2 linked regions of the Synechococcus elongatus PCC 11801 genome follow. The protein of the gene in region 2 interacts with the protein of the main gene of each other region in a pairwise test. Links are inferred from orthologs where the notes say so. Each region holds a gene or a part of one and is shown on either strand. Other genes may lie near its edges. The genes, in order: DOP62_RS07700 and DOP62_RS01490.

Region 1 (7,853 bases), 1.3 Mb from region 2 along the record:
CCACACTCGCCACTGCGATCGCCCGCCACATAGGGATGACTCCATTTCAGTCCTGCCCTAAGCTGCCCCAAGTTTCGGGAAACAGCAAGCCACCAGCCGAGTGATTGTCATCGCTTGCAACCCCCCAGAGGCAAGATACTAGAGACGTTCTTCCGGTCTGTGGCTCCCATGTCCGAGACCCTTGTGGTCAAAATTGGCACCAGCAGTCTGACCAATCCCCACCATCCGGGCTTGGCGCTCTCGACGATTGCGGGGCTCGTTGAAGTGATTTGCCAACTGCGCCGGCAGGGCTACAACGTCGTTTTGGTCTCCTCGGGAGCTGTGGGAGTTGGCTGCACCCGCCTTGGGCTGCGCGATCGCCCCAGCCGAATTGCCCAACGCCAAGCGATCGCAGCGGTCGGGCAAGGTCGCTTGATGCGTACCTACGACGATCTGTTTACGACCTTGGGGCAGCCGATCGCGCAAGTCCTGCTGACGCGGGGGGATCTGGCGCAACGGCAACGCTATATCAACGCCTATCAGACCTTTCAGGAACTGTTTGACTTGGGTGTCGTGCCAATCGTCAACGAGAACGACACAGTCGCCGTCGAAGAACTGAAATTTGGCGACAATGACACGCTGTCGGCCTTGGTCGCCAGCCTCGTCGAAGCACAATGGCTGTTTCTTTTGACCGATGTCGATCGCCTGTATACGGCTGATCCGCGCCAAGATCCGAGTGCCCAGCCAATCACGATCGTTCGCGACATCTCCGAGCTGGAATCGATTCAAGCGGGTGGGCAGGGCAGCCGTTGGGGCACGGGCGGCATGGCCACGAAATTGACGGCGGCAAAGATTGCCACCCAAGCCAGCGTTCGTACCGTGATCACCCAAGGGCGATCGCCCGACAATCTGCTGAAAATCTTGGCTGGCGAGGCGATCGGGACTTGGTTTGAGCCGCAACCCGCCACTGTGAATGCCCGCAAACGCTGGATTGCCCATGGTCTCGTGCCGACTGGCAAACTATTGCTGGATGCCGGTGCAGTGCAAGCGATTCAATCGGGTGGAAAGTCGCTTTTGGCTGCTGGGATTCAGGCGATCGAAGGTGAATTTGAGGCCCAAGATGCGGTCCAGCTCTGTGATCTCAACGGCACTGAAATTGCTCGAGGATTAGTCAACTATGACAGTCAAGAACTACAGCAAATCCGTGGCTGTCAAAGTGATCAAATTATTCAAATCCTAGGCTACGAAGGTGCAGAAACGATCGTCCATCGTGACAACTTAGTTTTAAGCTAATCAGGCTGATTCAATGCCCACTCGTGCCAGTGAAATTCGGCGTTTGCTCGAGAGTAAACGGCATCAGTTTAATCGCGCAGACGACCAGTTTCAAAGCTTGCTGCAGCTCTATCGAGATGCCTTTCGGCAGTTGGTAAGGCTGCCTGATAGCTGGACTGATGGTCATCTTTTGGATCTGCCGCTCAGTCTTGATGGAAGTCTTTGGCGCTTCCCTGAACGTTGGCCCCATCGAGAAGCCAGTCTTGATTGGGTGCGATCGCAAATTCAGGGCGTCACCACATTTGCCGTCGATGGATCGCAGATTTATCCCAGCAAAGATTTCTCACTGCCGATCGCCCTGGTTCAAATCGCTTGGTTTGAGAACCCTCACCAACTGAATCAGCCCTACACCAAAGATATTGCGGTCGATCTACTGGCCCCTGCAGACTTTCAGGATCTATCGCCAGAAAACTTCGACCGACTGGTCAATATGCGTCGCTTCCAGATGGAGACAGAACGCCTTGTTCAGTTTCTCGAGAGTCACGCAGGTCAGCCTAACTGCTGTGCTTTTTTAGATGGTTCCTTGGTGGCAACCTTTGCTGAAGCATTTGAGGCGGAAACCCAGCAAGTTTACATCGATTGTTTAGTCCGGCTTCTCCGAGCCAGTGAGAACAGTCGCGTTCCCCTCATCGCTTATATCGACACTTCTTCAGCAAAAGACTTAGCCGAATTACTGCAGGATTGGTTTGAGGAGCTACCCGAGCCGCGATCGCTCGTCGATGCTCAAATTGTGGCGCAGGGATTACGCTGGGGCGATCGCACACCCCTGCTACGCTGCCGCAGAAGTATTCTCAAAGTCTATGCAGAACAGGGCGATCGCTTGGCCTATTGCTATCTCAAAACCCACGATGGCAATCCTGTTCGGATTGAATTGCCCTTGTGGCTAGTGGAATCTGGACGACATGAGACGGTGCTGAACTGGCTGCGCGCTGAAGTGATTGCAGGCGGAGGCTATCCCTACGCGATCGAAACCGCGGATCAAGCGGCTGTTCTTCGCAGCGACGACCGCCAATTGTTCTATCGTCTCTTGCAGGAATGGTGTGAGCAAGAAGGCTTGAATCTCAGCCTCTCGCGCAAGTTAGTCAGCAAGTTACGCCGTCGCTAACGGGGATGGTTGGGCGATCGCCAGCAATGGTATTGGAATCTGCTTCAGTTCGAGTGATTGTTCGAAGATCTCATCCAGCGATCGCATCTCACCTGCTGCAGTCATAAAGCGGTGGTCAGCGGTTGCTCGAATCACGCGACCATCACTGAGTTCATACTCAAAGACTTCCTGCTGACCGCGTTGGTGCCACTGCCCAATCGGCTGACTGTAGATATAACCATCAGGATTACAACAGTAGACTTGGCAACGAATATTTTCTTCGACCAACTTTCCAATCGCGATCGGGCCGTATTCAACAGTGAGAATTTCTGTCTCCGCTCCTAGGCAATATTCTGCGAACAGCACCATCTGATCGAAGAGTTCAGCTGCGACTTTTTCAGCGACACCATTCTTCTTCGCACCTTCCACAAAGGTGCTTTGGTGTTTAACCATCTCCGACATTTTTTTCTTGCCCATGGCCCGCCGGAGTAAGTCAGCTTCTCCGAGTGTGTAGCCACCCATGTCTTGGGCAATTTTCATAATTTGTTCCTGATAAACCATGATTCCGTAGGTTTCATTCAGGATGGGCTGAAGCATCTGATCGGCATAGTCGATCGCTTCTCGACCATGCTTACGGTTAATAAATTTAGGAATCAGTCCAGCATCTAAAGGACCCGGACGATAGAGCGCCAAGATTGAAGAAATATCTTCGAGGTTAGATGGCTTCAGATCGCGGACAATTTGCCGCATCCCCGAAGATTCCAGCTGGAAAACGCCTTCCAGATCGCCTTTTGCCAGTAACTGATAGGTTTTGGGATCATCCATTGGTAAGCGATCGGGATCAATGGCTTGACCACTCGTCTCTTGAACTAAATCGATCGCCTTCTGGATCATCGTGAGGTTCTTGAGGCCCAAGAAATCCATCTTCAAAAGGCCACAGGCTTCAATATCCTCCATGTAGTACTGGGTAATGACTTGGCCATCATTGTTGCGTTGGAGCGGCACGATTTCGTCGAGTGGGACTGCTGAAATCACGACACCCGCAGCATGGACGCCAAAGGTTTTGTTTGTCCCCTCAATCCGAATTGCCATATCCACCCAGTGCTTCACCCTGGGATCTTTCTCATATTTTTCTTTGAATTCTGGCGCGGGGGTTTGCTCAGAAATCATCACTTTGAGCTTGGCAGGCTTACCCCGTGCGACAGGGATTAACTTCGCCATGCGATCGGCTTCGCCGTAGGGTATATCCAGCACGCGCGCTACATCCTTCAGTACCGCCTTGGAGGTCATACGGTTAAAGGTGATAATCTGAGCGACCCGATCTTCGCCGTATTTTTCAGTCACATAGTCAATAACTTTATCCCGTTGATCAATACAGAAGTCCGTATCAACATCTGGCATCGACTTCCGTTCGGGATTAAGAAAACGCTCAAACAGCAAGCCGTGGTGAACGGGATCAATATTGGTGATTCCCATACAGTAGGCAACCAGTGAGCCAGCGGCAGAACCCCGACCTGGCCCTACGGGAATATTGTTATCACGGGCAAATTTAATGTAGTCCCAAACAACTAAGAAATAGGCAGCAAAACCCATTTCATGCATCATTTTGATTTCGTACTCTAAGCGATCGCGATAAACTTCTTCGCAGTCTTCATAGCGATCGCAGTTTAAGCGTTGAGCCAAACCTTGACGGGCCACTTCCGCCATATAAGTTTCTTCGTTGTAGCCCTCAGGGACAGGGAATGTCGGGATCTTGGGCTCACCCAAGATGTTGTAGTCTTCGATCTTGCTGGCGATCACAAGGGTATTAGCGATCGCTTTGGCAATCACATCATCCGGCAGGTGATCGCGGAACAGCTGATGCATTTCCTCAGCAGATTTGAGATATTCCGTACCGCTGTAGCGCAGCCGTTTATCTTCGACGACCAGTTTGCCCGTTTGGATACAAAGCAAGGCATCATGCGCTTCGACATCAAAACAGGAAATGAAGTGACTGTCGTTTGTGGCAACCAGCTCAATGCTAAGTTCTTGAGCAATTCGAACAATCTCAACATTGACAATCCGATCTTCTGGTGAGCCGTGATCTTGGATTTCTAGATAAAAGTCTTCGCCAAAGCGTTCTTGATACCAAGCGGCGACCCGTCGAGCCACATCAGGGCGCCCCTGCAAAATTGCTTGGGGAATCTCGCCGCCCAAGCAAGCACTGGTAATGATTAAGCCTTCTCGGTATTTTTCGAGATGTTCTTTATCAATACAGGGACGGGCAAAAATTCCTCGTCCTTTAAACCCTTGAAGATGGGAAATAGAAGTGAGCTTAACAAGATTTTGATAGCCTTTTTTATTCTTGGCTAAAACAATCTGGTGATATTTGCGAACGCGGGGATTGGGATCATCAATCGGGCTATTGATGACATACATTTCGTTGCCGATGATCGGCCGAATGCCACCTTGATTTTTACAAACCTTGAGCAGTTCGACCGCACCATACATCACACCGTGATCCGTTAGGGCAATCGCGGGCATTCCCAGCTCTTTGGCCCGTGCCACCAAATCCGGTAGCTGACTCGCCCCATCCAGCAGGCTGTAGTCGCTGTGCATGTGCAGGCCAACAAAAGACATGGAAGCAGTCAAATCAAAAGGGCTGTTCCAGCATCCTATCCGACTGGTTGAGTGCAGTTAGGCGATCGCGGCGGTCACTCTGGCTGGGGATGGGATCCGTGGAATCGTGCGTAACTGCTGCAGCACAGCCAGATCGGACTCATCGAGGCGATCGGGCACCCCAGCGCGAATCAGCTCAATGAAAGCCTCATTGGGGATCATCAGCGTCAACACGTAGAGGCGTTGATCCTCATGGGTATTGCGAATCTCGTGCAGACCCGTTGCGGGAATCAGCAGCATGTCACCCGCCGCGATCGCGGTGCGTTTGCCATCGCAGTAGGCTTCGCCTTCACCCGCAATCACATAGAAAAATTCGATCGCTCGGCCATGGAGATTCGGGGGCGTCGCTCCGCCCGGATCAAAAATCTCAAAGCAGGCAACCAAGGAGACTCCTGCCTGTTCTGGGTCGAACAAGATAGCAAAGCGGTTACTCCCCTGCGGACAGAGGCGATAGACCGGCAAGGTTGCTGGTGAGGCAATTTGGGGAAGGACGCAGCAGTTGCCACTCATGCAGGTTTTAGCCCAGTGCTGCCTCTAGGCTAGAAACCCCGATCGCGATCGCTGGCTTGCATAACAAAACTGCAATCTTTGCGATCGCAGACTGTCATTAATGACAAGGTGATTCATTCAACGGAGAGAGAGGGATTCGAACCCTCGGAGCCGCGTACACGACTCGGCACATTAGCAATGTGCTGCTTTCGACCACTCAGCCATCTCTCCAAGCGGTTTCGCTATCGTAGCAGAACTTCCACGCCGCGTTAAGACCTGACACTGACTTGATTGGATGGCCAATCTGTAGCGACCGCAAAGCGCGGCAGTCGATCTTTAAAGCCACAGAGAATTTCCCAGCTAATCGTGTTGGCGCGCTCGGCCCAATCCTCGGCGGTGATCTGTTCTGATCCCGATCGCCCCAGCAGGGTGACAACATCTCCCGGTGCCAATTGGGGCATGGCCGAAATGTCGATCATCATCTGATCCATGGTGATCGCCCCAATTTGCGGTAGTCGCTGCCCGCGGTAGAGCACGTTTATCTGATTGGAGAGGGTACGGGGTACGCCATCGGCATAACCGATCCCGACGACTGCGATGGGAGTTTCGCGCTGGGTGACGTAGCGATGGCCGTAGCTAACGCCTTGGCCTGCGGGCAGGGTCGTGACGTGCGTCACCCGTGCTTTCACCGATAGCGCAGGATACAACGACAGGCGATCGCTGAGGTGCGGGGCCGGGTAAAGACCATACAGCGCTAGCCCGACACGGACTTGGTCATAGTGGAGACTGCGATCGAGCAGGGCTGCCGCAGAGTTGGCAATGTGAAGCTTAGGAACTGGCAATCCTGCGGCTCGGATTTGGGCGATCGCCTGCCTAAAAGCAGCATGTTGTTGCTGCAATGGCGCTAGGTCTGGACTATCTGCTGTCGCAAAATGCGAGTACAAACTAGCCGGCTGAAGAGCCGGTAGGCTGTGAACGAGCTGTAAAAACTCCAGTGCGGTTTGCCAAGGCGCTCCCAACCGAGCCATGCCCGTGTCCAACTTGAGGTGAACAGGCAATGACTGGCCCAAACGTTCCAACACTTCAGCGCAGATCAAAGCCTGTTTGGGAGTGCTGAGACTGGGTTGAATCTGCCACTGGGCGATCGCCTGCACCTCATCAGGGCTATGGATTGACCCCAGCAGCAGGATCGGCGCGGTGATCCCGGCTTCTCGTAGTCGCACGCCTTCGGGGATGGTGGCAACACCAAGCGCTGTGGCTCCGGCGCCTAAAACCGTACTGGCGATCGCAACTGCGCCATGACCATAGGCATCTGCTTTCACAACTGCCATCAATTCACAGTTGGGTGCGAGGAGCTGGCGGACCTGACGGGTGTTAGCAGCGATCGCTCCCTGATCGATTTCGACCCAAGCACGCTGATAGGAAAGTTGTTCTAACCGTCGCGTTGGCCAACGGTGAGTATGTTGGGGATCAATGGGTTTCACAGTCACTCACCACCACAGCTACCTTGCATCCTAATCGCTTCCAAACACTGAGCAGACCCTAGGGTGCCGAAGCCTTTCTGAAGGTTGTGTTACCATCTGGGCAAACTTTTGAAAAGCCCATTCAAGCCCTATGGGCAAGGTTTTAGTGCTCAACGCTTCCTACGAGCCACTCAACATTACGAGCTGGCGGCGAGCGGTGATCTTGCTTTTGAAAGATAAGGCTGAAAGCTTAGAGCACAACGGTCGAATGATCCTGCCCGATCTTCCACTCCCCACAGTGATTCGACTGCGTCAATACATCCGCATTCCCTACAACGAAATCCCACTGACCCGTCGTAATGTCCTGCATCGTGATGGCCATTCCTGTCAGTATTGCGGCTATCACGGCGAGAATTTAACCCTTGATCACATCGTGCCGCGATCGAGGGGGGGAGCCGATACCTGGGAGAACGTGATTACGGCCTGCATGCGCTGTAACGTTCACAAGGGCAATCGCACTCCCAAGGAAGCGGGAATGCCCCTGATGAGTACCCCTCGCCAACCAGTCAGCAGTCTTTACTTTGAGATCTCTCGCTACCTCAACCAAGGCAGTCATCAAGAGTGGCGCAAGTATGTCATTGGTGCTTAGTTGAGTGATTCACGCACTCAACTGGCGACTAGGCCTAGACCTTCGCGACTTCTTGATCTTGGGCGAGCTGGGCAAGCTGCTCGGTTTGATCCTTGCTAATGCAAGCCTGGATTACCTCGTCGATCTCACCTTCTAGCACTGAAGTCAGAGTAAAGTTCAAGCCCAGACGGTGATCCGTAGCGCGATTATCTTTGTAGTT
Region 2 (7,644 bases):
TCGGCGAAAAACTGACCCGCCTGATCGAAAAAGGGACTGAGCAGCGATCGCCCGTGATCATCGTCTGCGCTTCCGGCGGTGCCCGCATGCAGGAAGGCATGCTCAGCCTGATGCAGATGGCCAAAATTTCAGGGGCACTGGAACGGCACCGCGAAGCAGGCTTGCTCTATCTGCCGATTCTGACTCACCCCACGACTGGCGGCGTCACGGCCAGCTTCGCCATGCTGGGCGATCTGATCATTGCCGAACCCAAGGCGCTGATTGGCTTTGCTGGGCGGCGGGTGATTGAGCAGACGCTGCGCGAGAAATTGCCTGACGATTTCCAAACGGCGGAATATTTGCAGGCACACGGCTTTGTCGATGTGATTGTGCCGCGCACCCAAATGAAGAAAACCCTAGCGCAGTTAATTCGTCTGCACCAACCGCGATCGCTGGAAGTGAAGATCCCAGTCCTTGAGTCGTCGAGCCCTGCAGCTGCTTCCTTCTAGCACCGCCGTAGTGAGCAGCCTCTCTCCCGTCGCAGTGTGGCTAGAAGTCTACGTCAGGGTCAGCAACAGTCTCGCTGTCGGACTCGCGATCGCTGACGACTTCGCCATTAAAAAATTGCGCCAGACTCTTGGCGGCTTTCAACCCCGGATCAAGTTCCCAATCCGCTAGGGGGCGAGGCGCAGCAGGCGGCGTTTCAATCTTGGGAGCTGGAGCAATCTCAGTTGGTTGGGGTGAACGGGGTGCGATCGCGACTGGTTTTGATTGTTGAATCGGTGCAACTGGCCCAGGCGCTGGAGCCGGAGGTGCGATCGTGGCGATCGCCGGCTGATGCGAGGGTTCTGCGATCGCAGTCGGTTCTGAGGGTGGCGCTGGCCGAGGGCTGGGGGAAGGTGCAATGGGCGATCGCACCGACTCGGTGACGACTGGAACCGTGGGCGGGGCCGGCAGACTCACAGGGTTGGGGGCTGCACCGCTGCTGGATTCTAATTCCACCGCGATCGCTTGGCCCAGAACGGTTTGAAATGCTTCGGCCAGCAGATTGCGCTTACTCTGCACGGTCGAGAGCCATTGGGGCGGCAGGCTGATCACGGCTTGACCGGCTTGGCAGCGGAGCAAACGCCCTTGCTGCCGCAACAACATTTGCATCCCCCGCGAGGCAATATTGGCCAAGACGCGCTGCCACAACTCTTCTAAATCCAGCGGATCTGGTTGCGGCGCTGCGATCGGCTCAGGTGCCGGGCTTACAGGAGCAGGCGTGGCAACTGCTGGCGGAGCAACAGGGGCAGCAGTGGGTGCTGTGGGTGGGGCCGGACTCGCCGCTACAGTCGGGCTGACGGGAGTCGGCAGACTGACAGGACGAACGGGGGTTGTGGCTACAGGTTCAACCGTTGCTTGGGCGCTGGGCAGCAACCCGAGCAAAGCAACTTCTAGCCAGAGTCGCGGCTGAGTTGTGTTTTTGATCTGCAGTTCCGACTGCCGTAGGTGTTGTTGCAGCTGCAGAATCCGCTCAGGACTCCAGGCTTGGGCAAAGGTGCAGAGCGCCTGCCAAGTGGCCTCGGTAACTGTGGTTAAGTCGCGGCGTTGAGGTGCGGTACGAGCGATCAAGAGATCACGACTAAAGGCGGTCAGATTTTGCAGAACAGTGAGGGGTTCCCGACCGCGATCGAGCAGTTGGCGGATGAAGGTGAGTAATGCCTCAGGATCATTGGCGGCGATCGCTTCCAGTAGTTGCAGGAGCTGGCGTTCCGGCACAGCACCGAGCAGATCCCAGACCGCTTCTGGCGTCACCGGTGGTGGCAGAAGTCCTAACTGATCGAGCAGGCTCTCGGCATCGCGCAGGCCGCCCTGAGCCAGTTGCGCCACGAGGGCGATCGCTGTCGGCTCGATTTCAATGGATTCTTTCTGGGCAATGACTTGCAGGTGATCGGTCATCGCCTGTAGGGGGATGCGGCGAAAATCGAAACGCTGGCAACGGGAAATAATCGTCGGCAAAACCCGCTGCGGATCGGTGGTCGCCAGCACAAAAACGACGCGATCGGGCGGTTCTTCCAAGGTTTTGAGCAGGGCATTAAACGCTGCCGTGCTCAGCATGTGACATTCGTCGATCACATAGACCTTGAAGCGACATTGAACGGGGGCAAACTGTGCTCGTTCAATCAGCTCACGGATGTTATCGACGCCCGTGTTGGAAGCCGCGTCAATTTCAATGACATCGAGGGCGTTACCCTGTGCGATCGCCCGACAAGCTTCGCAAGTCCCGCAGGGACTGGCCGTTGGCACAGGGCTGGCTTGGCAGTTGAGGGACTTGGCCAGAATGCGGGCGCTGGAGGTTTTGCCCGTCCCGCGTGGACCTGTGAACAGGTAAGCGGGGGCAATCCGCTGCTGCGCCAGGGCTTGACTCAGCGTCCGCGCGATCGCCTCTTGCCCCACCAAATCGGCAAAGCATTGCGGCCGATATTTGTGATGCAGCGGTTCGTAGGCCATCGACAACCAGCAGTGCAATCAGCAGAGGAGATCAGGCTAGCAGAGCAGCATCCGTCCTGCTGTTCCTGCTGGGCACTAGGAGGATTGCTCTGGGAAAAAGCGACGACGCACCCAAGACCCCACACCGCTGAGGATAGCGCCTGCCATCAAGAGTCCAAGGGCAGGCTGAAACAAAGGCTGCCAGAGCGACATCCACAGGTCAAAACCCAAGGGCCAATCGAAACGTCGCCCCAACAGCGCGATCGCAAACCAAATGAGGGCCGCAATCACAAAAAAGACATTGAAGACGAGCAGGCGATCGAGCCCTTGCAGCAGTCGTTGCAACATTGGATGGGGTTAGATCGGGAAGAGCCAGTTTTGGATGCGATCGAGGCTAGCCCAGTTGGGTTTGCGCTTCTGGCCATCGGCCAAACTTTCGCGCAGATCTTGGCGCAGTTCTGCGGACACCGTGATTACCCGGAGGGCGATATCAATGTGCTGACGCACGCCCTTGGTATCTGTTTCCAACATTGCCAAAGCCAGGTTAACCCGCGCCTGCGGATCCTGAGGATTGAGCTTCACTGCCCGCTGCGCTGCTTTCATCGCTTGACGCGGTTCATCGAGCAGCAAATACAGCCAAGACAAGCAGGTCCAAGATGCACTGCTACGGGGTTGGCGTTCGCAGATGGACTGAAACAGCGGCACCAAATCCGCGGGCGGTTCACCGGCTTGATAGCGACGAATACCGTCTTCGAACAGAGATTCGGGAGTTTCAGTGAAGCTCATGCTGCGATCGCAAGATTCTTTCGATTCGATCAGCCTATCGTGTTTGGGGAGGATTCTTCGAGCCTTAGAGTTGCAGCAACTAAGCCGAGAAGGAGCTACCGCAACCGCAGGTCTGAGCGGCATTGGGGTTGGTGAACTTGAAGCCACCGCCAATCAAAGCGGTGCTGTAGTCCAAGGTCATGCCGTAGATGTAGAGCAGGCTCTTAGGATCGCAGACGACGCGGAAACCGTCGTAGTCGTAGACTTCATCTTTCTCGTGAATTGCATCGGCGGTGATGAAGTCCATGGTGTAAGACATGCCAGAGCAGCCGCCTTGCCGGACGCCCACCCGCAGCAGCAGATCGGTACCTTGCTGGGCTTGCATTGCTTGCAGCTGTGCAAGGGCCGTTTCACTGATCAAGATGCCTTTTTGGGGGACAGTGGTCGTTTGCGTCATGGCGTTAGGGCTCCTGTCGAACCGTTCAAACCCATCAGTGGCCTGTCTTGCCATTCTACAAAGGTGAACTCAACGTAGCGAATTGAGATAAGGCTGTCTTTCGATTGAGATCGTGCAGCTCTGAGCTTCGAGAAACCTTGTAGAACACTGCTAGACCCGCCGGTTTCGACAAGGCCGAGCATGAGAGCTGTTGGGGATGTGAGTGGTAACGAATCCTGCAATCTGAACGGTAGGGTGGGAATAAAATCGGAAATCTAGCTGCAGGCACGATCGCCGAGTCAGCTTGGGATTTTGAGAGTGACAACGCAGGAGACGATCGCAATGTTGGAAGCCTACCGCCAAGCCGCCGCTGAGCGCGAAGCTTTGGGGGTTCCGCCGCTGCCGCTAGATGCGGATCAAACAGCAGCCCTGTGTGAGCTCTTGCAAGCACCGCCCGCCGGTGAGGAAGCAACACTGCTCCATTTGCTGCGCGATCGCGTTCCCCCTGGGGTCGATCAAGCTGCCTATGTCAAAGCCACCTTTCTGAGTGCGATCGCCCACGGCGAAACCACTAGTCCGCTGATCACGCCGGTCGAGGCAGTTGAACTGCTCGGCACGATGATCGGCGGTTACAACGTTGCCGCGCTGATTGATCTACTTAAGAGTGCAGATGCGGCGATCGCCACAGCTGCCGTTGCTGCTCTGAGCAAAACCTTGCTGGTCTACGACGCTTACAACGATGTGGTCGCACTGGCTGAAACCAACGCCTACGCCAAGCAGGTTCTGGAATCTTGGGCGAATGCCGAGTGGTTCACCAGCAAACTCACCCTGCCGGAAGCGATCACCGTCACCATCTTCAAAGTGCCGGGTGAAACCAACACCGATGACCTTTCACCCGCAACCCACGCCACCACCCGTCCCGACATTCCGCTCCATGCCCAAGCAATGCTGGAAACGCGGCTGCCGGGTTCCCTCGAAACGATTCCCGTTCTGAAAGAGAAAGGCTATCCGCTGGCCTACGTCGGCGATGTGGTTGGCACCGGTTCTTCGCGCAAATCCGCAATCAACTCTGTCCTTTGGCATATCGGCGAAGACATTCCCTTTGTGCCGAATAAGCGCAGTGGCGGCATCATCCTCGGCGGCAAAATCGCGCCGATCTTTTTCAACACCGCTGAAGACTCGGGTGCACTGCCGATCGAATGCGATGTCAGCGCCCTCGACACCGGCATGGTCGTTACCATTTATCCCTACGAAGGGGTGATTAAAGATGAGGCGGGTACTGTTCTTTCCACCTTTAGCCTCAAGCCAGACACCATCCTCGATGAGGTGCGAGCTGGTGGCCGGATTCCCCTGCTGATTGGGCGATCGCTCACGGATAAAGTGCGATTGCAGTTGGGCTTGCCCGTTAGCGATGTCTTTGTTCGGCCGCAACCCCCTGCGGATACCGGCAAAGGCTATACCCTCGCCCAAAAAATGGTCGGTCGCGCCTGCGGTCTTCCGGGGGTTCGTCCCGGCACGAGCTGCGAACCGATCATGACCACCGTTGGCAGCCAAGACACCACGGGGCCAATGACGCGGGATGAAATGAAGGAGCTGGCCTGCCTTGGCTTCAGTGCCGACTTGGTGATGCAGAGCTTCTGCCACACCGCCGCCTATCCCAAACCTGTTGACATCAAAACCCATAAAACCCTGCCGGACTTCATTGCCCAGCGCGGTGGCGTCGCCCTCAAACCCGGTGACGGCATCATCCACAGCTGGCTGAACCGGATGCTGCTGCCCGATACGGTCGGGACTGGTGGCGACAGTCACACCCGCTTCCCGCTCGGGATTTCCTTCCCGGCTGGTTCCGGTCTGGTTGCTTTTGCAGCTGCGATCGGAGCCATGCCGCTAGACATGCCGGAATCCGTGCTGGTGCGCTTCACCGGTTCACTGCAACCGGGCATCACCCTGCGAGATGTGGTCAACGCCATTCCCTACCAAGCGATTCAGCAAGGACTGCTGACTGTATCTAAAGAGAACAAGGTCAACGTCTTCTCTGGCCGGATTATGGAGATCGAGGGACTCCCCGATCTGAAGCTAGAGCAAGCCTTTGAGCTGACCGATGCCACAGCGGAGCGTTCCTGCGCCGGCAGCACGATCAAACTCAGCGAGGACACCGTCGCCGAATATCTGCGATCGAATGTGGCGCTGATGAAAAACATGATCGCCCGTGGCTACGAAGACAGCCGCACCTTGGCGCGTCGCATTCGCCAGATGGAAGATTGGCTCGCCAATCCACAACTGCTCTCGGCGGATGATGACGCTGAATACGCAGCCATCATCGAAATCAACCTCGATGAGCTGACCGAGCCGATTCTGGCTTGCCCCAACGATCCCGACAATGTCAAAAAGCTGTCGGAAGTCGCCGGCGATCCGATCCACGAAATCTTCATCGGCTCCTGCATGACCAACATTGGTCACTATCGCGCCGCGGCCAAAGTGCTGGAAGGCGAAGGTCAAGTTGGCGGTCGCCTCTGGATTTGCCCACCGACCCGGATGGATGAAGACCGGCTCAAGGAAGAAGGCTACTACAGCATCTTCGCCGCGGCTGGCGCTCGTTTGGAAGTGCCCGGTTGTTCACTTTGTATGGGCAACCAAGCCCGCGTTGCGGACAACACTACGGTCTTCTCGACCAGTACCCGCAACTTCAACAACCGCATGGGCAAAGGTGCTCAGGTCTACTTAGGTTCAGCGGAATTGGCGGCAGTCTGCGCCCTCTTGGGACGTATTCCCACACCGGAGGAATACCTGAAGATCGCGGCTGAGAAGATCAATCCCTTTGCGGCTGACCTGTATCAGTACCTCAACTTCGACCAACTGGAAGGCTTTGCCGATGAAGGTCGTGTCAAACCGGCTGAGGAAGTCGATCGCATTCTGACAACTGTCTAAGCCCATTTTTGATTGCGCAATAACCTCCGGAGGCGATCGCTTCCGGAGGTTTTTTCTTGCTTGAAGACCTGTGATCAAAATCACAAGCTGTACTGCAATAGATCACAGCTTGGCTCATGGCTCTCAGCGAGAGTAAACCTATTCTCCCTGCAGCACTCAGCCATGACCTTCCGCTCTCTGATCGGCTCCACCAGCCAAGTAAAATCCCCCATAACGCCGCTCAAAAACCTGCAGCCGATCAACACGTTGACGGTCTCTGCCCCAACAGCAGTTGTCACCATCTACGGCTCCACGGGCAATGACAATCTTTTAGGCGGTTTTTTTGCAGACATCATCTATGGCGGTGATGGCAATGATCTCCTCTCTGGTGGCACGACCTATTCGATGGCAAGCTACTCCAGCGGCCAGTACATCAATGATCTCTCTGGCGATACGCTCTATGGCGAGGCTGGTAATGATCTCTTGCTTGGAGGGCTCGGTCGTGACTCTCTCTATGGTGGAGTGGGCGATGACATACTAGACGGCTACGGATTTAAACCTCAGCTATCTCAAGTTGCTGTTGGCGAGACATTTCCCTTTGAAATCGATGGCAATTTTCTGGATGGTGGGGAAGGAAATGATCTACTGATTGGGTCGATGGGAAACGATACCTTAACGGGTGGGACATGCAATGACGTTCTTAATGGCGGGGGTGGACGGGATCTGATCACTGGCGGACTGGGTGCTGATCAGTTTGTCATTAATGTGGAGAGCTATCGCGACAGCTCTATTTTCCCGAACCTATATGCCAAAATCCTAGACTTTAGTCTAGAAGATACGCTTCGCGTTGATAGCCCTGTCATCTTGCAAGTCGCATCTGCTGACTCAGCCAACATCAATCAAGTCAATCTCTACACAACCTCCGCTTCTGGAAGTCTTGATTTGATTGCGATGGTTCAAAGTTCTGCCTTTGCTTCAGTGGGTGATTTAGCTTCGGCAGTCATGAATGATTTGCTAGGGCTTTGATTGCAGCTTTAGAAGACTGAGTCCAAGACTCAACCGGATTGTCAACACAATATGTGTAC

The links.
Region 1: the proteins of DOP62_RS01490 (region 2) and DOP62_RS07700 interact in binary tests that used the Escherichia coli proteins (3 or more experiments, as listed by UniProt). The link is inferred for Synechococcus elongatus PCC 11801 from one-to-one orthologs.

Annotation. Positions count from the first base shown.
Region 1 is NZ_CP030139.2:1,575,781-1,583,633, reverse strand. What follows is about bases 2,202-5,359. They hold DOP62_RS07700 (DNA polymerase III subunit alpha), read right to left. Parts: upstream 5,015-5,359; coding sequence 2,402-5,014; downstream 2,202-2,401. Other genes in these bases: DOP62_RS07695 (cupin domain-containing protein), read right to left, coding at 5,072-5,359; DOP62_RS07705 (DNA double-strand break repair nuclease NurA), read left to right, coding at 2,202-2,416. In the rest of the region: DOP62_RS07715 (FecR family protein), read right to left, coding at 1-31; proB (glutamate 5-kinase), read left to right, coding at 169-1,272; more of DOP62_RS07705, read left to right, coding at 1,286-2,201; more of DOP62_RS07695, read right to left, coding at 5,360-5,563; alr (alanine racemase), read right to left, coding at 5,812-7,032; DOP62_RS07680 (HNH endonuclease), read left to right, coding at 7,157-7,654; prfA (peptide chain release factor 1), read right to left, coding at 7,689-7,853. UniProt on the Escherichia coli protein: DNA polymerase III is a complex, multichain enzyme responsible for most of the replicative synthesis in bacteria. This DNA polymerase also exhibits 3' to 5' exonuclease activity. The alpha chain is the DNA polymerase catalytic subunit.
Region 2 is NZ_CP030139.2:309,689-317,332, forward strand. The notes cover bases 1-2,949. They hold DOP62_RS01490 (DNA polymerase III subunit gamma/tau), read right to left. Parts: upstream 2,473-2,949; coding sequence 529-2,472; downstream 1-528. Other genes in these bases: accD (acetyl-CoA carboxylase, carboxyltransferase subunit beta), read left to right, coding at 1-488; DOP62_RS01495 (hypothetical protein), read right to left, coding at 2,548-2,799; DOP62_RS01500 (tetratricopeptide repeat protein), read right to left, coding at 2,809-2,949. Outside these bases: more of DOP62_RS01500, read right to left, coding at 2,950-3,237; DOP62_RS01505 (HesB/IscA family protein), read right to left, coding at 3,317-3,673; acnB (bifunctional aconitate hydratase 2/2-methylisocitrate dehydratase), read left to right, coding at 3,995-6,580; DOP62_RS01515 (calcium-binding protein), read left to right, coding at 6,743-7,585. UniProt on the Escherichia coli protein: Part of the beta sliding clamp loading complex, which hydrolyzes ATP to load the beta clamp onto primed DNA to form the DNA replication pre-initiation complex.